2 regions of the Roseburia sp. CLA-AA-H209 genome follow, and region 1 is predicted to be linked to the other one. Evidence: predicted binding sites of a transcription regulator. Region 1 holds the regulator's gene; the other holds the start of a gene.

What was found. The regulator NrdR, encoded in region 1, represses ribonucleotide reductase genes. The targets are predictions, from matches to a motif close to CACAANATNTTGTG.
Region 2: a site for NrdR is predicted at 5,582-5,595, ahead of nrdD (anaerobic ribonucleoside-triphosphate reductase). Genes of this name have one in related genera too.

The regions. Positions count from the first base shown of each region.
Region 1 covers NZ_JAJEQU010000001.1:367,488-375,759, reverse strand. The annotation lists gene LKD41_RS15635 (hypothetical protein) at 1-91, shown strand, start outside; gene ychF (redox-regulated ATPase YchF) at 316-1,416, shown strand; gene LKD41_RS01845 (YlmC/YmxH family sporulation protein) at 1,477-1,728, shown strand; gene nrdR (transcriptional regulator NrdR) at 1,893-2,345, shown strand; gene LKD41_RS01835 (hypothetical protein) at 2,439-2,846, shown strand; gene rimM (ribosome maturation factor RimM) at 3,009-3,554, shown strand; gene trmD (tRNA (guanosine(37)-N1)-methyltransferase TrmD) at 3,563-4,309, shown strand; gene LKD41_RS01820 (hypothetical protein) at 4,363-5,157, shown strand; gene LKD41_RS01815 (putative manganese-dependent inorganic diphosphatase) at 5,182-6,834, shown strand; gene LKD41_RS01810 (flavin reductase family protein) at 6,917-7,516, shown strand; gene LKD41_RS01805 (DUF4364 family protein) at 7,646-8,161, opposite strand; gene LKD41_RS01800 (TIGR01212 family radical SAM protein) at 8,166-8,272, opposite strand, start outside.
Region 2 covers NZ_JAJEQU010000011.1:14,248-22,519, reverse strand. The annotation lists gene LKD41_RS10790 (response regulator transcription factor) at 1-677, opposite strand, end outside; gene LKD41_RS10785 (hypothetical protein) at 746-1,333, opposite strand; gene LKD41_RS10780 (enhanced serine sensitivity protein SseB) at 1,349-2,674, opposite strand; gene nrdG (anaerobic ribonucleoside-triphosphate reductase activating protein) at 2,786-3,304, opposite strand; gene nrdD (anaerobic ribonucleoside-triphosphate reductase) at 3,323-5,485, opposite strand; gene LKD41_RS10765 (iron-containing alcohol dehydrogenase) at 5,920-7,137, opposite strand; gene LKD41_RS10760 (LCP family protein) at 7,269-8,272, opposite strand, start outside.

The DNA.
Region 1 (8,272 bases):
TATTGAAAAGAACAAGAGGGAATCCAAAGAACAGCTTGAAAAGGGCAATTTTTCTGTCCGGAATCTTGCAGAGATATCTGTGGATGAATAAAGTTTTCACCGATAATAGGCGGAAACTATGAACTTTAAATTTTGATGGTTTCAAAATAATAAGACTTATGATATAATAATAGGCTGTATTAAGCTCCTTTTGCCAACATGGCAGAAAAGAGTTTGATACAGCTTAAAAATTTGCATGATAAATTATGTAGTAAAATAACATAGAAAGGCGAAAAACCTGATAACTTAAGGATTTTCGAACAGGTAAAAGATAAAATGAAACTTGGAATCGTAGGTTTACCAAACGTAGGAAAAAGTACATTATTTAATTCACTGACCAAAGCAGGCGCAGAATCAGCCAATTATCCGTTTTGTACCATTGACCCGAATGTGGGAATCGTAACCGTACCGGATAACCGTCTGAAGGTGTTAGGCGAGATGTATCATTCCAAGAAAGTGACACCGGCAGTCATTGAATTTGTAGATATTGCAGGACTTGTAAAAGGAGCCAGCAAAGGAGAGGGACTTGGAAACCAGTTCCTTGCCAATATTCGTGAAGTAGATGCCATCGTTCATGTTGTACGTTGTTTTGAAGATACCAACGTAGTCCATGTAGACGGAAGCATTGACCCGGTTCGTGATATTGAGACCATTAATTTAGAGCTTATTTTTTCTGATATTGAAATCTTAGAGAGAAGAATTGCAAAAGTTACCAAACAGGCAAGAATGGACAAGACACTTGCAAAAGAAGAGGCACTTTTGAAATCCTTAAAGGCACATCTGGAAGAAGGAAAGATGGCAAAGACTTATCCGTTGAGTGATGATGAGGACGAGCAGGCATGGTTTGCATCTTATAATTTATTAACTGCAAAACCGGTTATCTATGCAGCAAATGTAAGTGAGGATGACCTTGCAGATGATGGCGCAAACAATCCACATGTTGCAAGAGTAAGAGAACAGGCAGCCGCAGAAAACAGTGAAGTATTTGTTATCTGCGCACAGATTGAACAGGAAATTGCAGAATTAGATGATGATGAAAAAGCAATGTTCTTAGAGGACCTTGGATTAAAAGAATCCGGACTTGAGAAACTGATTGCAGCAAGTTATAAATTGTTAGGACTTATCAGCTACCTTACATCGGGAGAAGATGAGACAAGAGCATGGACTATTACCAAAGGAACCAAGGCACCGCAGGCGGCAGGAAAGATTCATACCGACTTTGAACGTGGATTTATCCGTGCAGAGGTGGTATCCTATGACCATCTGATTGAGTGTGGAAGCATGACAGCGGCAAAAGAAAAGGGACTGGTAAGACTGGAAGGAAAAGATTACGTTGTTCAGGATGGCGATATTATTTTATTCCGTTTCAACGTATAGGAAACTTTTGAAAAATCCGGCATAGTATAAATAGAAGAAAAGGCACAGTGGGGCAGGCACATGATACGCTATTGTGAATTGTGTGAAAAGCAGGTGATTAATATTGCAGACTGTTGCTGCCTGGGAAATGTGGTGGATTTGGAACTGGATGAGTGCAATGGAAGAATCTGTGCACTGGTTGTAGCTGCGCCGGGAAAATTTTTCTGTATTTTTTGTCCGGCATGCGAATATATTATTCCATGGAAACGTGTTGTGCGGATTGGACCGGATATTATTCTGGTAGATGTCTGTGTAGAAGATGTGAAAAGTTAGTTGACATAAGAATACGAGAAAGTTATACTAAAAATAGTACGACCAATATTTGTAAAAGCTGATATCAGCAGTTCTTTATGAACGTTTGGTGATGGAAAAACGGTATTATTTACGCAAAATTCACAAAGCGTGTTTTGCGTAGCTTTTAGAATAGGAGAAAAAAGATGAAGTGCCCATTTTGCAGCAGTGAAAATACCAGAGTAATTGATTCGAGACCGGCAGATGACAATAACTCCATTCGTCGGAGAAGATTATGTGACGATTGTGGAAAACGTTTCACAACTTATGAAAAAGTTGAGACAATTCCATTGATTGTAATAAAAAAGGATAACTGCAGAGAGCAGTATGACCGTTCCAAGATTGAAGCAGGTGTACTTCGTGCCTGCCATAAGAGACCGGTATCCGTGGAGCAGATAACCAGACTGGTTGATGAAGTGGAGACAGAGATTTTTAATCGGGAAGAAAAGGAAATCCCAAGTACTGTAATTGGTGAGATTCTGATGGATAAGATTAAAGATTTAGATGCAGTGGCGTATGTTCGTTTTGCATCTGTATATCGTGAATTTAAGGATGTAAATACCTTTATGAATGAGTTAAAGAAAATGCTGGATAAATAAAAGAAAATCTTTTTGGAGAAAAGGGTTGATTTTGGTTGAATTTATCCGATAAAATTAGTAGCAGATAATTATGATGTGAGGAACGTGATCGTTATGAATATTTCAGGAATTCGTCCCAATGCGGGATTTTACGATTACAACAGCATACAGAATATCCGGAATGCAGTAGAAGATACACCGGTTGTTAAGACGGCAGCAGATGCCGGTGCATCTGAACAGCAGCAGAAGGATACCTTAGAGACTACGGTACGAAGAGAACAGGATTTTGGGGCAGCAGATTATGCAGCACAGTACCAGCCGGATCGTACCTACGAGATGAAAGGTTCTGAAAGTGATATACATAGCCTGGATGTTGAGAAGGCATTATCCGATATGCACAAGGATCAGGTACTGCAGCAGTATCAGTTCTTTGTGGGAGAGAACATTGAACAGAGCGGAATCCGGCAGATTACTGCAACGGATACTGCAAAAGTGCGAAATGTAGAAAACTTTAATTTATAAGAGCAATTTTGATTATAAAAAAGTAAGAGACCGTTAGAAGGTAAGATTCCTAAGAATTCTTAAGAATCTTACCTTTTTTACTTGCGGCAGTTATGCTTCTTTTGTATAATTAAATTCAGGCTTGCCTGAAGAACGGGAAGTATAAGAGAAAGAGGATAGGATATGAAGAAAGTGCAGGAAGACTGGAAGGAAGAAATGCTGCAGGTAGGTGTACTTACCAATACACATGGTGTGCGTGGCGAAGTGAAGGTATATCCGACAACAGATGATGTCATGCGTTTTAAAAAGCTGAAGCAGGTATTTTTGGATACTGGAAAAGAACCGATGGAGCTTCAGGTTACACAGGCGCGCTTCTTTAAAAATCTGGTAATATTAAAATTCAAAGAATTTGATAATATAAATGATGTAGAGAAGTATAAGAGCAGAGGGCTATATGTAACAAGGGAAAATGCTGTAAAGCTGGCTCCGAATGAATATTTCGTGGCTGATTTGATTGGCTTAAAGGCAGTCGGAGATGACGGAGAAGATTTAGGTGAAGTAAAGGATGTACTTCAGACCGGTGCAAATGACATTTATGTATTACATAAAGATGGGGAAGATGATATTTTACTTCCGGCAATTAAGGATTGTGTAAAAAATGTCAATATAGAGGAAGGCACCATTACGGTACACCTTTTAAATGGGCTTCGTGATATTAATAAGAAGTAGGTAGCAAAATGAATTTTCATATATTAACATTATTTCCGGATATGGTAGAACGGGGACTGAATACCAGTATCATCGGAAGAGCAGTTGGCAAAGGACTTTTAAATATAGAAACAATTAACATCCGGGATTATACGTTAGACCGTCATAAAAAAGTAGATGATTATCCGTATGGTGGCGGAGCCGGGATGGTAATGCAGGCACAGCCGATTTATGATGCGTGGCAGGCAGTGGCGCAGAAGATTGGAAGAAAGCCAAGAACAGTATATCTTACACCTCAGGGCAATACGTTTCAGCAGGAAATGGCAAAGGATTATGCGAAGGAAGAAGACCTGGTATTGCTTTGTGGGCATTATGAGGGCATCGATGAACGTGTGTTAGAAGAAATTGTGACGGATTATGTGTCGATTGGAGATTATGTGCTGACAGGAGGAGAACTTCCGGCAATGGTCATGGTGGATGCGATATCCCGTATGGTGCCTGGTGTACTGGCAAATGATGAATCCGGAACCACAGAATCCTTTGAAGGAAATTTATTGGAATATCCGCAGTATAGCAGACCGGAAGACTGGATGGGAAAGAAAGTTCCAGCTATTTTACTTTCCGGAGACCATGCAAAGGTAGAAGCATGGAGGAGAGAACAATCCATTAAAAGAACCATGGAACGAAGACCGGATTTGCTGGCAGATGCAGATTTGACAGCAAAGGAGAAAGCAATAGTTGAGCATTTGCTGGACAAATCACAGGGTAAATGCTAGAATGTGTCTAGCAGTAATAGGAATGGAAGAGATTCCGCAGGAGGAAGACGGTAGTGAAAAGCTTTTTTGATGTGCTGAAAACGATGTTTTACCGTAAAAATGCGAAGAGTTATGGGACGCCGGACCGGAGCAGAAAAGAGCCGGTGACACAACAGAAGGTACAGATAAGAAATACAGAGACCAGAAAGGCAGCCCCTTCGTTAAAAGAAAACGAACAGCATAACAGGTCAGAGAGGACAAACAGTAAGGTGGATAAAGGAATGGATAAGGAAGATTTCTTATTAAAGCAGATTGATGAATTCCGTGAGAAAGCAAAACAGCTTCAGGCTTTGCTTGTTACAAAAGAAGACAAAGTGCAGGAATTACAGAATATCGTAGATGAAAGAGAAGAAAAAGCAAAAGAACTGCAGCATGTTTTAAATGCACGTAAATCAGAAGCAGATGTTCTTCTTACCGGAGTACACGGTCAGATGGAAGAAATGATTAACCGTGTAGAAGAAAAATTGAATGCACTGTCTGAAAAGATTGCAGCAGACGTAAGTGATTCCACCGGAAGAACCGCAGAACAGACTGCACAGATGCAGGCATCTTTACAGGAAATTTCCCAGCAGTTAGACAGCATGAAACTGGAACTGGCTGAGAAAATACATACCGAAGATGTAAAGTGCTACCGCAATATGCAGGACTTAATTAAAGAGCTTACCGTTAAGTTAGAGGAAAATGATACTTTAGAGAAGAGCTTGAATACCGTAAAAGGTTATGCAAAATGCTTAACCTGGTTTTCTGTTATCAATTTTGTAGTATTGGTGGCATTTATTCTTTATTCTCTTGGAGTATTTAATTTTTAAGCAGTAGTTAAAACGAGGAATTATATGACACAGGGAAAGAGAAAGACATGGGTAATTGGACATAAGAATCCGGACACAGATTCTATTTGTGCGGCGATTGCCTATGCAGATTTAAAAAATCAAACAGAGGACGGTATTTTTATACCGAAAAGAGCAGGACATATGAACGAAGAGACGAAGTATGTCCTAAAATTTTTTGATGTACCGGAACCGGAACTGGTAACAGATGTCGGTGCACAGATTAAGGATATTGAATATCGTAGAACGGAGGGCGTCAGCAGTCACATTTCCATTAAACGGGCATGGGAGCTGATGAAGAATTTAGATGTCGTGTCATTGCCGATTACTGACAATGAGAACAATCTGCAGGGAATGGTTGTTACCAGTGATATTGCAAAATCCTATATGGATGTATTGGACAACCGGATTCTTGCAACTGCCCGGACGCAGTATAAGAATATTGTTGAAACTTTAAATGGAACTCTTGTAACAGGAAATGAGCATGGTTACTTCATAAAAGGTAAGGTTGTTGTTGCGGCTACCACACCGGATATGATGGAGCAGTATATTGAAGATGACGATATGGTTATCTTAGGAGACCGTTATGAATCACAGTTCTGTGCATTGGAAATGAATGCAAGCTGTGTGATTGTCTGTTCCGGAGCGAAGATTACAAAGACCATTGTGCAGCTTGCAGAAGAGAAAGACTGTATGCTTATCAGCACACCATATGACACATTTACCGTGGCGCGTTTAATTAATCAGAGTATGCCGATTAAATATATTATGAAAAAGGAGCATCTGATTACATTCGAATTAGAGGATTATGTGGATGATGTGAAAGAGACTATGTCTAAAGTGCGTCATCGTGATTTCCCGGTACTGGATGAGAATGGAAAATATGTCGGTATGTTTTCCAGACGAAATCTTTTAAATTTACAGAAAAAACAGGTGATCCTTGTTGACCATAATGAAAAATCCCAGGCAGTAGATGGAATCGAAGATGCAGAAATCTTAGAAATTATTGACCATCACCGACTGGGCAGCCTTGAGACGATTGCTCCGGTATTTTTCCGGAACCAGCCATTGGGCTGTACTTCAACGATTATTTATCAGATGTATCAGGAAAAGGGAGCAATCATTGATAAAAAGACAGCCGGAATTCTTTTGGCAGCAATTATTTCAGATACCTTGATGTTCCGTTCACCGACCTGTACACAGATGGACCGGGCAGCAGCAGAAGCACTGGCGAAGATCGCAGAAGTAGATATTGAAGAGCTGGCCAAGAAGATGTTTGAAGCCGGCAGTGATTTTAAGAAAAAGACAACAGAAGAACTGTTTTATCAGGATTTTAAAACCTTCCATACCGATGAATTTGATTTTGGTGTAGCACAGCTTAGTGCCATGAGTGACGTGCAGCTTGGCATGGCGAAGAAGAAGCTGCAGCCATATCTGGAAATTGCATTGGGAGAGCAGAAACTGGATGCCGTATTTGTGATGCTGACGGACATTCTGGATGAGAATTCGGAAGTAATCTATGCCGGAGCACAGGCAGGCAGCCTTTTAAAGGAGTGCTTTGGAGAGCCGGATGAATCAGGCAGCTTTTACTTAAATGGAGTAGTATCCCGTAAGAAACAGATGATTCCGGCATTAATGGCAGGATTGCAGCAAGCGTAAATGTTTACGGCAGGATGACAGCAGGTATAAATGCCCATATCAGAGACAGAAATAAGATAACAACTTATACAGGAGAATTGAAATGGCGAAAGAAACATGGAAGCCGGGTAATATGTTATATCCGGTTCCAGCAGTGATGGTAAGCTGCCAGAGACCGACAGAAAAACCGAATATTATTACGGTAGCATGGGCAGGAACGGTATGTACGAATCCGCCAATGCTTTCCATATCTGTCCGTCCGGAACGATATTCCCATGGAATAATCGCGGAAACCGGCGAATTTGTTGTAAATCTTGTGACGAAGGATCTGGTCTGTGCCACGGATTATTGTGGCGTAAAATCCGGCCGTGACGTTGACAAGTTTGATGCCATGCATCTGACACCACTGAACCTTCCGCAGGTATCGGCACCGGGAATTGCAGAAAGTCCGGTAAACATTGCCTGCAAGGTAAGCCGGATATTACATCTTGGAAGCCATGATATGTTTCTGGCAGATGTAGTAGGCGTTACCGTTGATGATTCCTATATGAATGAAAAAGGTAAATTCGAACTGAATCAGAGCGGGCTGGTGACTTATTCCCATGGAGAATATTTTCTGCTGGGTAAGAAGCTTGGAAGCTTTGGTTACAGCGTAAAGAAGCAGAAGCCTTCAAAGAATGGCAGAAAGAAGAAAGCGAAGTAAAAGAGCGAAATAAAAAAGAATAAAATAAAAAGGACAAAATAACTGAAAATATAAGAAATTATAGAAAGCGGAACAGAGAGAAAAATCTTCTCGTTGTTCCGCTTTTTGAATAACATTTATTTTAGATATTTATTTTAAAAGTAAATCCATCAGACAGGCAAATACATCATCTGCCTGATTCTGCCAGTTGGTGCAGATGGCTTCCGCCTGTTCCTTTGTCTGGACAGTTAAAGTAAAATCAAGGCGGGTACGGCCTTTTTCCCGGAGCTGGCATCGCACACCGTATTCCTGTTCCGGTGTTTTGTAATAATCGGATAGATATGCATTTTCTGTTTTAATGGCCAGCTTATTTGCCTGAAAATAAGCAGCAATATCTTCTTCAATAGAAGGGGATATTTTGTCATGAAAAAAATGCAGCGTTTCTTTTCCTGCAGGAGTAATGATATATCGTGTACTGTTGTGGGTGTTTTCCGTACGGACAAGCCCGGAATCCATCAGGTCATGAATGACCTGCTGAATCGTAAAGTAGTCGGTATATTCCCTGTCTAAAAAGAAATCTGAAATCTGCGCATTGGACAAGGGAAAATCAATATGTTCAAGCATGTGCAGAATAATTAATTTATATAAAGTAGCTGGTTCAGCCATAAAATCACCTCTTAGTTGCTAAGCGTCCCTGGTAAGTATTCCGTTCTTTTAAGCGGCGGTGAATCTGATTTAAAACAGTCCGTTTTCCAGTGCTCCACATCGGCGCAATCA
Region 2 (8,272 bases), on a different contig from region 1:
GCATCAATGTCCAGCTTATAGCCCATACCCCAGATTGTCTTGATATAATCCCCTTTTTCGCCCATCTTGCTGCGCAGCTTTTTCACATGGGTATCGATGGTTCTGGCATCACCGAAATAATCATAATTCCATACATGATTCAGAATTTTCTCACGGGATAAAGCAATTCCCTTATTCTCCATGAAATATGCCAGAAGCTCAAATTCTTTATAGCTCAAATCAATATTTTTGCCGTCAATTGTTACCATGTGGGCAGCCTTGTCCATTACAATGCCACCTACTTCCAGCACATCATCTTCCGTATAATTGCCGGTTCTCCGCAAAATTGCCTCTACCCTTGCCACCAGGATCTTCGGGCTGAATGGTTTACTGATATATTCATCCACACCAAGTTCAAATCCCAAAAGCTCATCACTTTCTTCACTCTTGGCTGTCAGCATGATAATCGGTGTCTTGGAACTTTCCCTGATTTCCCGGCATACATCCCAGCCGTTCATCTTCGGCATCATAACATCCAGAATAATCAATGCAATATCTTTATTTTTATAAAATACATCTAAGGCTTCTTCTCCGTCTCCTGCCTCTAACACTTCAAAGTTCTGTTTTACTAGGAAATCCCGCACCAGCTTACGCATACGGCTTTCATCGTCTACCACCAGAATTTTACGTTTTTCCATATTTGCTTCCCTCTTCTTTTTTCTATAGTTTAACGGATAAATATGTCAAATTTGTGTTCTTCTGCGATTTAATTCTGCTTTTCCAAAGCATCCAGTGCCGCTTCTCTTTCATCCAGTTCCTGTTCCCACTCTTCATATTTATTAATGATTTTCGTCTCATAATTTAAGATTGTGGTACTGCCACTGGTAAGGCTGATGGCAAACATGGCAATAATAATGATAACCAGCACAATATTCACAGAAAGTAAGATGCGGCAGCGCTTCTGTAATTTCGTTTCCTGTTTTTCCTCTGAATTTTTATCAGCATTTTCATTCTGGTGCTCACCAGATTTTTCTTTGCCAGCTACATGGTCAAGGTCTAAGCCCATATCTTTCACCGGAATACCTGGTATTTCGGATGCATCCACCCCGGGCAGTCCTTTCAGATAATCCTGCAGTTCTTTTAGATAGGCATATCCTATCGGTGTATGGAACAATTCCTGAGCCATGATTCTCTGGTAGATTTCCTGTACCATCTGTGGATTATCCATATTCATATTATCATGTATGTACTGGATTCCTTCCACTTCCTTTTTTGCCAATTTTGCCTGATCTTCATTTTCAAATACGAATCCACTTACTTCCCAGACTTTGCCATCTAATTCTTTTTGTTCCATATTTCCTCCTGCAATTTACAATCCCAGAAAAGTCTTTTTATAAAATGGTGCAACCTCACCAATCAGCTCCATTGCCTTTTCGTCTGCTTCATGCATATCAAGACGCATATAGCCAAGGGACGGCTTTACAGCTTCAGCAATTCCTTCAAAGACGCTCTTTCTCTCACCCTTAAACTCTACAACCAGCAAATAACTAATGTCATCCTTACGTTCAATCTTCGTTACCAGATATGCTTTCTTAATATTCTTCTGTTTCTTCATATATTCACTGAGTATCTGTTTCAGTTCATCCGCCTCCGCAATTGGCTCACCAACAAATACACCCGTTTTCTTTTCAACAAGATTGCCAGATGCCATCTCAGCTTCCTGCCTCTTATAGCGTTTGAAATAACCTATAATAATTTTCTTCCGGTTCTCTTCTACCCGAAGTTCCATACTGCCCGGATTGATTACAAAATCTCGCTCTCCTGCAATCTTCATCAGCTGGTCAAAACTGACTTTCTGTCCCTTCCATTCCTTTACATTATAAATCTTCTGGAAACTCTGCCAGTCTGTATACACCGGCATCCACTGTGCTCCATTGCTATCCTGTAACAATGCAAACTGAAGGGCTGTTCCCTTTTTTCCGTCTGCATCCTTTTCCTCCTTCGGGTCCTCTACCACTTTTACCGGACATAAGAATTCCCCACGGACTACCTCTTTTAACATACGGTCACATAAGAACTGCTCCGCACGTTTCCACTGTTCATCTTTCTTTTCTTCAAATAAAATCTGTCTGTGTCTTGCCATTGCAAGAATCAGAGCCGGATTTACGACCGGAATCTGTGCTTTGGAAAGCTCGGAAAAATCCGGTGGTGGAAGCAAGTCATCTCTTTTTAATCTGCAGGAATAGCTTCCCACATCCAGTATCAGATCTTCCATACCCCACCAGTGGAGGTTTGCCCAGAAGAACATCTGCTTGTCTCCTCTGATTCCTTTTAATTCCAGTTCTACATTCTGCTCTTTATAATGTTCTATTGCCTTTTGGGCAAATTCTTTCGTTGAAAAGATTAATACACTTCCATCCCCCATAACACGCGGGTAACCGGTATGCTTGTCCCATGCGCAGTAAAGCTCTTTGCATCCCTTTATTTTATCTGCCAGAATCTTGTTAAACACTTCTATCTTCTTTAAAAAGTTATCTGCCACAAAGGTTTTCTTCTTATGATGTACTTCTGCAGAACGAATCAGAAATTCCAGTTCCTCTAAAGTAAGCTTTGCAAGCTCCTGTTCATCCGGCATTTCATAATTCAAAAGATGGGTCTCTAATAATTCTTCTTTACGCTCTTTACTAATTTCCATGTTCTTCTCCTATATCTTTCCTTAAAACAATCACGTTATTTCTATTTTAATATAAAAATGCTATAAAGTAAAATAGAATCCTTCCGGATTCTACTTTATCTTTCACGCAGTTTACATCAGTTCTTCAATGACTCCTGTTTCATTGTATTTTCTGCAGTCAATGACACGCTGATTGGAAGAACCTTTGAATTTTAATGTAATATCATATAGCTCTGCCACATAAGGGCCATCCACCAGCACATCGATTAAGGATAATAATTCTTTCGTATCCTCGGTATATCTTCTTCCCTCCGGTACCAAATCCTTATCCAGTACATATCCGGTATATGCCCATATGTCTTTTTCCGGATGTTCCGTCCGCACCCGCTTGATAAATGGAAGCAGTGCATGCTGGTTTTCCGGTTCAAAAGGGTCTCCTCCCAAAAGAGTCAGTCCCTTGATATAGGGAGATTCCAAAGATGCAAGAATTTCATCTTCTACTTCTTTTGTAAATTCCTCTCCATTTTTAAAGTCCCATGTTTCCGGCTGAAAACACTCTTTACAGTGGTTCCGGCAGCCGGATACAAACAGCACCGTTCTTACACCGGTGCCGTTCGCAATATCATTATATTTAATCGCTGAATAATGCATTTTCTTTTCACTTTCTTTTTATAAGTGAAGTACACGCTCCTTGATTTCCTGGGTTCTTCCCTGATTCCAGAACTGGGAACCAATATAACCACAGGTACGTCTTGCCACGTTCATCTTATCCTGGTCACGGTTGTGGCAATGCGGGCACTCCCATACTAATTTTCCATCATCATCTTTTACAATCTGAATCTCACCATCATAGCCACATACCTGGCAGTAATCACTCTTGGTATTTAACTCTGCATACATGATATTCTCATAGATGAATTTCATTACAGATAAAACAGCCTCCAGATTATCCTGCATGTTCGGAACTTCCACATAGCTGATTGCTCCACCCGGTGAAAGTGCCTGGAACTGGGATTCGAATTTCAGTTTGGTAAATGCATCGATATTTTCGGTTACATGCACATGATAGCTGTTGGTAATGTAATTCTTATCGGTAACACCCGGAATAACTCCGAAACGTTTCTGTAAACATTTTGCAAATTTATAGGTGGTAGACTCAAGCGGTGTTCCATATACGGAGAAATCAATATTTTCTTTCTCTTTCCACTCCTTGCAGGCATCATTTAACCGTTGCATTACCTTTAAGGCAAATGGTGTTGCTGCCGGGTCGGTATGTGGTTTTCCAGTCATATATCTGGTACATTCGCAAAGTCCTGCATAACCCAGTGAAATAGTAGAATATCCACCATATAAAAGCTTGTCTATGGTCTCGCCTTTTTTCAGACGGGCAAGTGCTCCGTACTGCCAGAGAATCGGTGCCACATCAGAAGGTGTTCCCTTCAGGCGGTTATGACGCGCCATCAATGCACGGTAGCAAAGGTCCAAACGCTCATCAAATAGCTTCCAGAATTTTTCAAAATCTCCGCCGGAAGAGCATGCCAGATCTACCAGATTCAAGGTTACCACGCCTTGATTGAAACGACCGTAGAACTTTGGCTTGCCATCTTCATCATGATATACGGTAAGGAAGGAACGGCAGCCCATACAGGTATAGCAGTTGCCATCTTTTAATTCCTTCATTTTCTTCTCAGAAATATAATCCGGAACCATACGCTTTGCAGTACATTTTGCTGCTTTCTTGGTCAGATAATAGTATTCCGAATCCTCATGGATATTATCCTCTTCCAATACATAAATCAACTTTGGAAATGCCGGTGTAATCCATACGCCATCCTCATTCTTAACACCCTGATAACGCTGGTCTAGCACTTCCTCTATAATCATGGCAAGGTCTTTTTTCTCCTGCTCATTCTTTGCTTCGTTCAGATACATGAACACGGTTACGAATGGGGACTGTCCGTTGGTAGTCATCAGGGTTACTACCTGATACTGGATAACCTGTACGCCCCGCTCGATTTCCGCATGAAGTCTTCTTTCCACAATGCTGTTAATCTTCTCTTCGCTCAGCTCCACATCGCTCTCTTTTAATGTCTGCACCAGCTCTGCATGAATTTTCTCGCGGCTGATCTGGACAAATGGTACTAAATGTGCCAGTGAAATACTCTGTCCGCCATACTGGGAGCTTGCCACCTGAGCAATAATCTGGGTTGCAATATTACACGCTGTAGAGAAAGAATGTGGCTTGTCAATTCTGGTTCCGCTGATAACGGTTCCGTTCTGTAACATATCCTCTAAATTTACCAGATCACAGTTATGCATATGCTGTGCAAAATAATCTGCATCATGGAAATGGATAATTCCCTGTTCATGTGCCGCTACAATATCCTCCGGGAGAAGGAATCTTCTGGTAATATCCTTACTCACCTCACCAGCCATATAGTCACGCTGCACGCTGTTTACGGTTGAATCCTTATTGGAATTCTCCTGTTTTACTTCTTCATTATTACATTCAATCAGACTTAAAATCTGTTCATCCGTAGAGTTGGATTTACGTACCAGGGCACGTTTATAGCGGTAAGTAATGTATTTCCGGGCAACAGAAAAAGCCCTCTTGTCCATTAACTGATCCTCCACTAAGTCCTGAATATCTTCTACATTCAGGGCATGGTTGGCATCCTTACAGGAATCCTCTATATATTGTGCAATCTCCTTAATCTGGTCTGCAGTCAATCGTTCCGCTTCCACCACCTCATGGTTCGCTTTATTGATTGCAATAATAATTTTTGAAATGTCAAAAACAGCCTCTGCGCCGCTTCTTTTAATGATTTTCATTGAAATCCTCTCCCATAAAAAAATAGTCTATTCGCATAAAATCGGCACAAAACTGTACTAGATTTTGTGTCGAATCTCTTCAACGCATATACAGTATACCATATCTTGTGTTTTACGCAAGGGGAATATACAAGATTCATGAAATTTTTTCAGAAAAAATTTTTTAGAATTTAACGCTTTTTTCATAATCTGGACAATTATTTTTCACAAAATCCGGGTATACTACAAATATCAATAGAGAACAGGTTCATCCCCCAATGTCTTGTCTCTCTATTTGATAAAACTTTTTTCATAAATTTTCATAACTCCCCTTTGTACCCCCGCAGTGCTGTGGGGGTATTACCTTTGTAAAACCATTTTTCAGACTGTAAAAACCCCGTCTCAAATATCAATGCGATATCGAAACGGGGCTTACTTCATTTTTAATCTATTTTTTAGAAATCTACTTCTGTGTCATAGTAACAGCATTTCAGCAGTTTTTCCATTTCTTCCTGACTTGGCTGTCTTGGGTTGGAGCCGGTGCAGGCATCCAAAATTGCATTGGCTGCAATCTCAGGCAGTCTCTCTAAGAATACTTCTTCCGGTACAAAGCCCTGCTCAGCCGGATAGCTGTCCGGTCCGTAGTTCTTAATACAGTGCGGAATATTCAAGTCATCATTCATCTTACGCAGGTACTGGATTAAAAGTGCGACTTTCTCGTCCAGTGTCTCTCCGCCAAGCTTCATAAAATCTGCAATCACGCCATAACGTTTCTTTGCAGTCTCATCCTTTGCATTAAATGCAATAACCTTCGGCAGATACATGGCATTAGCTGCGCCATGAATAATATGTGCACCGTAGTCGGCAAATGCGGCACCGGTCTTATGTGCCATAGAATGTACGATTCCAAGCAGTGCATTGGAAAATGCCATTCCAGCCAGACACTGGGCATTGTGCATGGCATCACGTTTTGCCATATCTCCGTTATAGGAATCAATCAGATCATGCTGAATCATCTCAATGGCATGGAGTGCCAGCGGGTCTGTAAAATCACTGTTTGCAGTTGAAACATACGCTTCGATTGCATGTGTCATCGCATCCATTCCGGTGTGGGCTACCAGTTTCTGCGGCATGGTCTCTGCCAGTTCCGGGTCAACGATTGCTACGTCCGGTGTAATCTCAAAATCCGCAATCGGATATTTGATTCCCTTCTCATAATCCGTAATAATAGAAAATGCAGTTACTTCTGTTGCTGTTCCTGAGGTAGAAGAAATTGCACAGAAATGTGCTTTCTTTCTTAATTTCGGAATTCCAAATACCTTACACATGTCTTCAAAGGTAATATCCGGATATTCATATTTAATCCACATTGCTTTTGCAGCATCAATTGGTGAACCACCACCGATTGCTACAATCCAGTCCGGCTTGAACTTCTCCATAGCGGCAGCACCCTTCATCACGGTCTCAACAGATGGATCCGGTTCAATTCCTTCAAACAGTTCCACTTCCATACCTGCTTCTTTCAGATATGCCTCTGCTTTATCCAGGAAACCAAACCGTTTCATGGAGCCTCCACCAACACAGATCATTGCGCGCCTTCCTTCAAAGTTCTTCAGTGCCTCCAATGCACCTTTGCCGTGATATAAATCTCTTGGTAATGTAAATCTCTGCATTCGTAATACCTCCTTGATAATCATTGTATGTTTACTGATATATTTTTATCATAACATAATAATATACAAAAGGTAACTGGATTTTTCTTGTTTTTTGTGAAATTTTTATAAAATTTGGTTATATTTTCCTCTTACTCTGTTATTTCAGCAGCAGCCGCATCCTGCACCAGCGGATTCGTATCCCGGGTGGTATCTGCTGCCGTCTTTCCTGTCCGGTTACTTACTGCCTTGCTGATTTCTTTTACCTCATCTGTCGTTTCATAATCCTCTACATCAAATAAATAGCGGTGCAATAAATCTACATTGGTCTCCAAATCCGTTGGTACAACTACTGCTCCGATGGATTTTTCCATCATCTTGGTGTCTAACTGGAATGGCCAGCCCTGGGTATCTGCAAGCTCATACTCTTTGACATGGGCTGCAAGTCCCAATATTTCTGTGGTAGAAAGGCTGGTAGAAATGTCCGGAAACAGCTTGTCTACCAAATCATTTAAAGTAAGGATGTCTGCCTGCTTTGCTTTTTCTACAATCTTTCCTACTACGATACGCTGGCGCTCGGTTCGGCGGAAATCGTCTCCGCCGCTCATTCGGTCACGGCAATAGGCAAGTGCCTGTATTCCATTGACCTGCTGCACGCCCGGTCCGGAAACCGGCTTGCCATGGGTTCCCATGACTTCATTCATTTCATCAATCCAGATGTGCATATTGCTGGCTTCTTCCTTGGTAATATCCAACTCTATTCCACCTAATGCATCCACAACTTCCATTACTGCATTGAAGTCTACGGATACATATTCGGTAATATTCAAATCCAGATTCTTATTTAATGCCGCTACTGCACCGGTCGGTCCTCCCTTGGCATAAGCTGCATTCAGTTTCCGCAGGCTGTCTTTATCATCTACTGCCAGAAAGGAATCCCGGTATACGGATACAAGCTTCACTTCCTTGGTATCATCATTGATACTGGCAATCATGATACAGTCGCTGTTTCCGCTCTCATAATTTCCACTGTTCCGGTTGTCAATTCCAAAGATAGCTATATTGGTATAATTATCTAACACTTCCTGGGTCTCGCTGTCTATATTAATATTCAGCTTCTTCGCGTCTAAGGAACCGGTATTATTGATTTTATTCA